One region of the Streptomyces sp. 2323.1 genome, then DNA from elsewhere that is predicted to be linked to it. Evidence: predicted binding sites of a transcription regulator. Region 1 holds the regulator's gene; each other region holds the start of a gene.
What was found. Region 1 encodes HrcA, which represses chaperone genes, less so after heat shock. Its sites were predicted from a motif close to TTNGCACTCNGNNNNNCNGAGTGCNAA; they were not measured.
Positions count from the first base shown of each region.

Region 2: groL (chaperonin GroEL) is a predicted target of HrcA. The motif match lies at 1,797-1,823, and genes of this name have one in related genera.
Region 3: groES (co-chaperone GroES) is a predicted target of HrcA. The motif match lies at 1,843-1,869, and genes of this name have one in related genera.

Region 1 covers NZ_LT907981.1:5,474,922-5,478,196, forward strand. Annotated here, with positions in the region: gene CPH93_RS23485 (DUF3097 domain-containing protein) at 1-156, opposite strand, end outside; gene CPH93_RS23490 (MBL fold metallo-hydrolase) at 211-948, opposite strand; gene hrcA (heat-inducible transcriptional repressor HrcA) at 1,143-2,159, shown strand; gene dnaJ (molecular chaperone DnaJ) at 2,160-3,275, shown strand, end outside.
Region 2 covers NZ_LT907981.1:3,324,976-3,328,250, reverse strand. Annotated here, with positions in the region: gene thrC (threonine synthase) at 1-683, shown strand, start outside; gene CPH93_RS13790 (MoaD/ThiS family protein) at 760-1,038, shown strand; gene CPH93_RS13785 (cold-shock protein) at 1,462-1,665, shown strand; gene groL (chaperonin GroEL) at 1,952-3,275, shown strand, end outside.
Region 3 covers NZ_LT907981.1:4,541,292-4,544,566, reverse strand. Annotated here, with positions in the region: gene groL (chaperonin GroEL) at 1-1,254, opposite strand, end outside; gene groES (co-chaperone GroES) at 1,389-1,697, opposite strand; gene CPH93_RS19580 (FtsW/RodA/SpoVE family cell cycle protein) at 2,218-3,275, shown strand, end outside.

The DNA.
Region 1 (3,275 bases):
CGGGCCCTCGGCCGTCCTCTCGCAGCGGATCACCGCGCCGCAGAAGCCCGTGGCCACCTCCTCGACGACCAGATCGGGGTCGGCCGGTACCTCGGGGGCCGGCCGCTGCTTCTTCCAGGACGGGGTCAGGTCGGGGCTGTAGCGCTTGCTCTGCATGGGGCCTGTTCTGTTCGCAGGAGAGGGTCGGGCAGAAGGGCAGAAGGGCAGTGGTCAGGGAGCGGGGGCGACGCCGAAGCGGGCCGCCAGCGCGTCCCGTTGGGCGTGGACGAAGGCGGCGTCCACCACGGCGCCGTGGCCGGGGACGTAGACCGCGTCCTCGCCGCCGAGGGCCAGCAGCCGGTCCAGCGCGCCGGGCCACTGCTGCGGCAGCGCGTCCGGGCCCGCCTGGGGCTCACCGGACTCCTCGACCAGATCGCCGCAGAAGACGATCTCGGGGGCGCCCTGCCGGCCCGGGACCAGGACCGCGAGATCGTGGGCGGTGTGCCCGGGGCCGACGTTGGCGAGCAGCACCTGACGCTCGCCCAGTTCGACGGTCAGCTGGCCGTGGACGTGGTGGTGCGGGGCGACCACCAGATCGGCGGCCTCCGCGGCGGCGTTCCGGTCGACGCCGTGCCGCACCGCGCTGTGCCGCAGCTCGTCCTTGCCGCGCCGCAGGAGGTCGCCGAGGCCGGCCGCGCCGAACACCTCGACGCCCGCGAAGGCGGCGGTGCCCAGCACATGATCGAAATGGGGGTGGGTCAGCGCGACATGCGTCACGTCCCGGCCCAGCACGCCGCGGATCGTCCGGCGCAGCTCCGCGCCGTCGCGAAGGGTCGCACCGGTGTCGACGATCATGACGCCGGTGGTCCCCGCGATCACCCCGATCGTCTCGTCCCACCCCGGCATCCGGCGCCTGGCGACACCGTCACCAAGCCGTTCCCAGCCGGCCTCTTCCCAAGCAGTGTGCATACCGAGACGCTAGCGCCCTCGCGATAGCGTTGCCCGGCAGATCGCCCGAACACGGTCATCGGGCGGGTGCTCCGCATGGCCGCCCTTGCCGTGGCCGTGCTACCCGGCCGTACACTGGCTCAGGGCCTGGCACTCTGCCCGTGTGAGTGCCAGGAGAACGAGACGCCGGGACGGCCGGACTGGAGGTGCGCGGAATGCTCAGTGAACGCAGGCTCGAAGTGCTGCGCGCCATCGTCCAGGACTATGTCGGGACGGAGGAGCCGGTCGGCTCCAAGGCACTCACCGAGCGCCACCAGCTCGGGGTCTCCCCGGCGACGATCCGCAACGACATGGCAGCCCTGGAGGACGAGGGATTCATCGCCCAGCCGCACACCAGTGCCGGGCGGATCCCGACCGACAAGGGCTACCGGCTGTTCGTCGACAAGCTGGCCGGCGTCAAGCCGCTGTCCAGCCCGGAGCGGCGGGCGATCCAGAATTTCCTGGACGGCGCCGTCGACCTCGATGACGTGGTCGGCCGCACGGTCCGGCTGCTGGCGCAGCTGACCCGGCAGGTCGCGGTCGTCCAATACCCCTCCCTGACCCGCTCCACGGTCCGGCACGTCGAGCTGCTGGCGCTGGCCCCGGCCCGCCTGATGCTCGTACTGATCACGGACACCGGGCGGGTCGAGCAGCGACTGATCGACTGCCAGGCGCCGTTCGGTGAAACGTCCCTGGCGGATCTGCGGGCACGGCTCAACAGCCGGGTCGTGGGCCGCAGGTTCGCGGATGTGCCGCAGTTGGTGCAGGATCTCCCGGAGTCCTTCGAGCAGGACGACCGCGGCACGGTCTCGACAGTGCTGTCGGTGTTGCTGGAGACTTTGGTGGAGGAGACCGAAGAGCGACTGGTGATCGGCGGTACCGCCAATCTCACGCGCTTCGGGCACGACTTTCCACTGACCATCCGGCCGGTGCTGGAGGCTCTTGAGGAGCACGTGGTGCTGCTCAAGCTGCTCGGGGAGGCCAAGGACTCGGGCATGACCGTACGTATCGGGCATGAGAATGCCCATGAAGGCCTGACGTCCACATCGGTCGTCGCGGTCGGCTACGGTTCGGGCGACGAGGCAGTCGCCAAACTCGGCGTGGTCGGACCGACCCGCATGGACTACCCCGGAACGATGGGAGCGGTACGCGCAGTGGCACGTTACGTCGGACAAATCCTCGCGGAGTCGTAAGTGGCCACGGATTACTACTCGGTCCTCGGCGTCGGCCGCGACGCCTCGCAGGACCAGATCAAGAAGGCCTTCCGTCGGCTGGCGCGCGAGCTGCACCCGGACGTGAATCCGGACCCCAAGACCCAAGAGCGGTTCAAGGAGATCAACGCCGCTTACGAGGTCCTGTCGGATCCGCAGAAGAAGCAGGTCTACGACCTCGGCGGCGACCCGCTCTCGCAGGCCGGCGGCGGCCAGGGCGCGGGCGGATTCGGCGCGGGCTTCGGCAACTTCTCCGACATCATGGACGCCTTCTTCGGCACCGCGTCGCAGCGCGGCCCGCGCTCGCGCACCCGCCGGGGCCAGGACGCCATGATCCGCCTCGATGTCGAGCTGAACGAAGCGGCCTTCGGCACGACCAAGGACATCCAGGTCGACACCGCCATCGTCTGCACGACGTGCACCGGCGAGGGGGCGGCGCCCGGCACCTCGGCGCAGACCTGTGACATGTGCCGCGGCCGCGGTGAGGTCTCGCAGGTCACCCGGTCCTTCCTCGGCCAGGTCATGACCTCCCGGCCGTGCCCGCAGTGCCAGGGCTTCGGCACGGTCGTACCGACGCCGTGCCCGGAGTGCGCCGGCGACGGCCGGATCCGCTCGCGCCGCACCCTGACCGTCAAGATCCCGGCCGGTGTCGACAACGGCACCCGCATCCAGCTCGCGGGCGAGGGCGAGGTCGGCCCCGGCGGCGGCCCCGCCGGCGACCTCTATGTGGAGATCCACGAGCTGCCGCACGCGGTCTTCCAGCGGCGCGGCGACGATCTGCACTGCACGGTCACCATCCCGATGACGGCGGCGGCGCTGGGCACCAAGTGCCCGCTGGAGACGCTGGACGGGGTCGAGGAGATCGACGTCCGGCCCGGCACCCAGTCCGGCCAGTCCATTCCGCTGCACCAGCGCGGGGTGACGCATCTGCGCGGCGGCGGCCGCGGTGACCTCATCGTCCATGTCGAGGTGCAGACGCCGTCCAAGCTCGACGCCGAGCAGGAAGAGGTGCTGCGGCGGCTGGCCAAGCTCCGTGGTGAGGAGCGGCCCACGGGGCAGTTCCAGCCCGGGCAGCAGGGGTTGTTCTCGCGTCTGAAG
Region 2 (3,275 bases), 2.1 Mb from region 1:
ACCGCTTCTGCTCGGAGCTCATCGGCGACCCGCTGGGCGAGGGCTGGGGCTTCGTCAACGTCAATCTGCGTCCGTACTACGGCGAGGGTTCCAAGACCCTCGCGTACGAGATCTGCGAGCAGCTGGGCTGGCAGCTCCCGGACCAGCTCGTCATCCCGATCGCGTCCGGCTCGCAGCTGACGAAGATCGACAAGGGGCTCAAGGAGCTGATCGCCCTCGGCCTGGTCGAGGACAAGCCCTACAAGATCTTCGGCGCCCAGGCGGAGGGCTGCTCGCCGGTGTCCACGGCCTTCAAGGCCGGGCACGACGTCGTACGCCCGCAGAAGCCGAAGACCATCGCCAAGTCGCTGGCGATCGGCAACCCGGCCGACGGTCCGTACGTGCTCGACATCGCGCGCCGGACCGGCGGTGCGGTGGAGGATGTCAACGACGAGCAGATCGTGGACGCGATCAAGCTGCTGGCCCGGACCGAGGGGATCTTCGCGGAGACCGCGGGCGGGGTGACCGTCGGCGTGACCAAGAAGCTGATCGAGGACGGCCTGCTCGACCCGTCCCTGACCACCGTCGTCCTCAACACCGGTGACGGCCTCAAGACCCTGGACGCGGTCGCCCCGACCTCCGGGCCCACGGCCACGATCCGCCCGGACCTGGACGCGTTCCGCGCGGCCGGCCTGGCCGGCTGAGGCCGTCGGCCCGTCCGCGGACGGGCCCCGCCCCCGCCCCCGAACTCGTACTCCGCACCACCCGGAAGGCAGAACCATGAGCGTCAAGGTCCGCATCCCCACCATCCTCCGCACCTACACCGGCGGCCAGGCCGAGGTCCCCGCCGAGGGCGCGACCCTCTCCGAGGTGATCGCCGACCTGGAGCGGAACCACCAGGGCATCGCGGCCCGTGTGCTGGACGACGCCGGCAAGCTGCGACGCTTCGTGAACGTGTACGTGAACGACGACGATGTGCGCTTCGAGCAGGGTCTGGAGACGCCGACGCCGGACGGTGCGGGCATCTCGATCATTCCGGCGGTCGCCGGCGGCTGCTGATTTGCGCCAACTCTTCTCCTGCTTGACCGGAATTGCCCCGTCCGCCAGAAAGCGGACGGGGCAATTCCATGTTGTGAAAGGAGATACTATTGGGGTGATCCCCCTCCGGATATCACCGTGCGCGTGCCGAACGCATATGAGACAGCGATCAGTTGTGCTCGAAGTGTGAGCGATATTTGTCGCTTATGTGTGCTACGCCCGGCCCGACTTGCCCTGGAGAACCGGGATTTCACCTCATATTGCCGATTCTCCGGCCCCAGAATTCTCGTCCGATTGACCTGTTGCTCTGGGCATCTGTGCAGATACATTCAGCGGCGGTCGACGCGTTCCGGCGCACACCCCACGGGCCATTCGCGGGGTGAGGTCTGACCCGGGTCCGCGAAGTGCGGTCCTGCGCAAGGGCCAGTAATAGGGGAGTTAGGCATGGCTCAGGGCACCGTCAAGTGGTTCAACGCGGAGAAGGGGTACGGCTTCATCGCGGTCGACGGTGGTGCGGATGTTTTCGTCCACTACAGCGCGATCCAGATGGACGGCTACCGCACCCTTGAGGAGGGCCAGCGGGTCGAGTTCGAGATCTCGCAGGGCCAGAAGGGGCCGCAGGCGGACATGGTCCGGGTGGCCGGCTGAGGCGCCGACCGACTGCTGCGTTGTGAAGGCCCGTGCCCCTGAGGGGGTACGGGCCTTCTGCTGTCTGCCCCGTAGGGGGTATCCCTCGATGGGCGCTTGCACTCGCACCCTGCGAGTGCTAATCATTGGCGTTAGCACTCTCCGAGTGAGAGTGACAATGAAGGACCGGGTCGGTGAGGCCCGCAGGCCGGGTGGGGCAAGGAACCGCCGCGGGTCTGCAGGTCGTCCGTCGCGGGCGCCAGCGCGGTCCGGAGCAATCCACCCCAGTCCGGGAGGACCACTTCACATGGCCAAGATCATCGCGTTCGACGAGGAGGCACGGCGCGGTCTCGAGCGCGGGATGAACCAGCTCGCCGACGCCGTCAAGGTCACCCTCGGCCCCAAGGGCCGCAACGTCGTCCTCGAGAAGAAGTGGGGCGCCCCCACGATCACCAACGATGGTGTGTCCATCGCCAAGGAGATCGAGCTCGAGGACCCGTACGAGAAGATCGGCGCCGAGCTGGTCAAGGAGGTCGCGAAGAAGACGGACGACGTCGCCGGTGACGGCACGACGACCGCGACCGTCCTGGCCCAGGCCCTGGTCCGCGAGGGCCTGCGCAACGTCGCCGCCGGCGCCAACCCGATGGCCCTCAAGCGCGGTATCGAGAAGGCCGTCGAGGCCGTCTCCGCTGCCCTGCTGGAGCAGGCCAAGGACGTGGAGACCAAGGAGCAGATCGCTTCGACCGCCTCCATCTCCGCCGCCGACACCCAGATCGGCGAGCTGATCGCCGAGGCCATGGACAAGGTCGGCAAGGAAGGCGTCATCACCGTCGAGGAGTCCCAGACCTTCGGTCTGGAGCTGGAGCTCACCGAGGGTATGCGCTTCGACAAGGGCTACATCTCGGCGTACTTCGCGACCGACATGGAGCGCATGGAAGCCGCGCTCGACGACCCGTACATCCTCATCGTCAACTCCAAGATCAGCAGCGTGAAGGACCTGCTGCCGCTCCTGGAGAAGGTCATGCAGTCCGGCAAGCCGCTGCTGATCATCGCCGAGGACGTCGAGGGCGAGGCCCTGTCGACCCTGGTCGTCAACAAGATCCGTGGCACCTTCAAGTCCGTCGCCGTCAAGGCCCCGGGCTTCGGTGACCGCCGCAAGGCCATGCTCGGCGACATCGCCATCCTCACCGGTGGCACCGTCATCTCCGAGGAGGTCGGCCTCAAGCTGGAGAACGCCGGTCTCGAACTGCTCGGCCGCGCCCGCAAGGTCGTCATCACCAAGGACGAGACCACCATCGTCGACGGTGCCGGTGACAGCGAGCAGGTCCAGGGCCGCGTCAACCAGATCCGCGCCGAGATCGAGAACAGCGACTCGGACTACGACCGCGAGAAGCTCCAGGAGCGTCTGGCGAAGCTGGCCGGCGGCGTGGCCGTCATCAAGGCCGGTGCCGCCACCGAGGTCGAGCTCAAGGAGCGCAAGCACCGCATCGAGGACGCCGTTCGCAACGCGAAGGCGGCCGTCGAGGAGGGCATCGTCGCCGGCGGTGGCGTCGCCCTGCTCCAGGCTTCCTCGGTCTTCGAGAAGCTGGACCTCGACGGTGACGAGGCCACCGGTGCCAACGCTGTGAAGC
Region 3 (3,275 bases), 930 kb from region 1:
AGCGGAGCCACCACCGGAGACGATGCCCTCCTCGACCGCGGCGCGGGTCGCGGAGATGGCGTCCTCCAGACGGTGCTTCTTCTCCTTGAGCTCGACCTCGGTGGCCGCACCCACGCGGATGACGCAGACGCCACCGGCGAGCTTGGCGAGGCGCTCCTGGAGCTTCTCGCGGTCCCAGTCGGAGTCGGTGGTCTCGATCTCGGCCTTGATCTGGGCGACGCGTCCGGTGACGTCGTCGGCCTTGCCGCCACCGTCGACGATGGTGGTGTCGTCCTTGGTGACGGTCACCCGGCGGGCGGTGCCGAGCACGTCCAGACCGGCCTGGTCGAGCTTGAGGCCGACCTCCTCGGCGATGACGGTCGCACCGGTGAGGGTGGCGATGTCGCCGAGCATGGCCTTGCGGCGGTCACCGAAGCCGGGGGCCTTGACGGCCACGGCGTTGAAGGTGCCACGGATCTTGTTGACGACCAGGGTCGACAGGGCCTCGCCCTCGACGTCCTCGGCGATGATCAGCAGCGGCTTGGAGGCACCGGCCTGGATGACCTTCTCCAGGAGCGGCAGCAGGTCCTGGATCGAGGAGATCTTGCCCTGGTGGATCAGGATGTACGGGTCCTCGAGGACGGCCTCCATACGCTCCTGGTCGGTGACCATGTACGGCGAGAGGTAGCCCTTGTCGAAGGCCATGCCCTCGGTGAAGTCGAGCTCCAGACCGAAGGTGTTGGACTCCTCGACGGTGATGACACCGTCCTTGCCGACCTTGTCCATCGCCTCGGCGATGAGCTCGCCGACCTGCTTGTCCTGGGCGGACAGGCCGGCCACGGCGGCGATGTCGGACTTGTCGTCGATCGGGCGGGCGGTCGCGAGGAGCTCGTCGGACACGGCCTTGACGGCGGCGTCGATGCCCTTCTTGAGCGCGGCCGGGGAGGCGCCCGCCGCGACGTTGCGCAGGCCCTCGCGGACCAGCGCCTGGGCCAGCACGGTGGCGGTGGTGGTGCCGTCACCCGCGATGTCGTTGGTCTTGGTCGCCACCTCCTTGACGAGCTGGGCGCCAAGGTTCTCGTACGGGTCGTCGACCTCGACCTCACGGGCGATGGTGACGCCGTCGTTGGTGATGGTCGGGGCGCCGAACTTCTTGTCGATGACGACGTTGCGGCCCTTGGGGCCGATCGTCACCTTGACGGTGTCGGCAAGCTTGTTGACGCCGCGCTCAAGGGCGCGACGGGCGTCCTCGTCGAACTTCAGGATCTTCGCCATGGGTTGCTTCAAGTCCTCTCATTGCGATCCTCGGCCACGCAGTGGGGACCGCTGTCGCTCAAACGAACTGCGCCCCTGCCCCGGGTTGTTTAGACGCGGGAACCAGGGGCGCAGATCACGGCAAAACCGGTGACTTACTTCTCGACGATCGCGAGAACGTCGCGAGCCGAGAGAACGAGGTAGTCCTCGTTGTTGTACTTCACCTCGGTGCCGCCGTACTTGCTGTAGAGAACGACGTCGCCGACCTTGACGTCGAGCTCGACGCGCTTGCCGTCTTCGACACGGCCCGGGCCCACGGCCAGGACGACGCCCTCCTGGGGCTTCTCCTTGGCGGTGTCCGGAATGACCAGGCCCGAGGCCGTGGTCTGCTCGGCGTCGAGCGGCTGGACCACAATGCGGTCCTCAAGCGGCTTGATGGCAACCTTGGAGCTGGTGGTCGTCACGATCCGACCTCCCCCTTCGGAGATCTCACGGGGTTAACTGTCTGAGGTGGCGACCAGGTGGATCCGTCGTCGCGGGTGCCGGACCTGCCCGTCGCTGTGTTGGCACTCCCCACTGGAGAGTGCCAACGCCGAGACTATGACGCGGTTAGCACTCGGTCAAGCGGAGTGCCAGCGCGGCGAGGGGGAGGGTTCCGCCGACCCCGTTGACCCGCCGTACGGCGCCGCGCCCCCCGGCCGCCCCCGGCCCCCACTTACGGCCCTCCGGGGCCGGATCCGGGCAGTTTTGGGGGGCGACCTCTGGGCGACTCCCGCGAAATCAGCCATAAATCGGACACACCTTCTCTTCCCTCGCAACCACGCCACGGGCTGCCTCGTCTACCTCCTTGCCGCCGAACCGACGAACCGGGCGCACTCCCGGACGGCCGGCGGCGTCGACGACCGATGGCGGAGGACTCCCGTGCGTGGACCGACCAGCGCTCCCCGGGCTGCCAGGGAGCGGGAGAGCGATGCCGAACGCACCATGACGTTCGCCGCGCTGGCCCAGGCACCGGACCGCCGGCGGACCGAGGCGTGGCTGCTCGTCCTCGTCGTCCTGATCGCGGACTTCGGCTACGCCTACACCGGTCTGTCGATGACCGGCCGGCTGCCGGGCGGGCTGACCGGCTTCGCCGTCAGCATGCTGTTCGTGGCGCTGGTCCCGCATCTGGTGCTGCGCCGCTTCGCGCCCCGCGCCGATCCGCTGATCCTGCCGCTTGCGACGCTGTTGACCGGGATAGGCCTGGTGCTGCTGCACCGCCTGGACGTCACCTACGCACAAAAGCCCCGGCTGAAGATCGCCGAGGCGGCGAGCGGCCAGCTGGTGTGGACGGTGATCGGGGTCGCCGTGTGCATCGTCATCCTGATGGTGCTGCGCGACCACCGCATTCTGCAGCGCTACATCTATCTGACGATGGTGGTCGCGCTGGTGCTGCTGATGGCGCCGGCCTTCTTCGGCGCCGACATGTACGGCGCCAAGCGCTGGATCCTGCTCGGGCCGCTGTCGCTGCAGCCCGGCGAGTTCGTGAAGATCATGATCTCGGTGTTCTTCGCGGGCTACCTCACCGTCAACCGCGATGCGCTGGCGCTGGCCGGGCGACGGGTGCTGGGCGTCCAGCTGCCCCCGGGGCGGCAGCTCGCACCGATCTTCACGATCTGGGTGATCAGCCTGCTGGTGCTGGTCTTCGAACGGGACCTGGGCACCTCGCTGATCTTCTTCGGGGTCTTCGTGATCATGCTCTACATGGCCACCGAGCGCACCAGTTGGGTGCTCTGCGGGCTGGCCATGGCCGTGGTCGGTGCCACCGTGGTCGGCTCGACGGAACCGCACGTCAAGGGCCGGATCATGGCCTGGCTGCACCCGATGGACATCTTCCTGCCGCAGGCCCAGCGGCCGCCGGGCCTGATCTCCGACCAGGCCGCGCAGGCGCTGTTCAGCTTCGGCAGCGGCGGGATCGCGGGCAGCGGCCTGGGCCAGGGCCACCCCGAACTGATCGGCTTCGCCGGCAACAGCGACTTCATCCTCACCACCGTGGGCGAGGA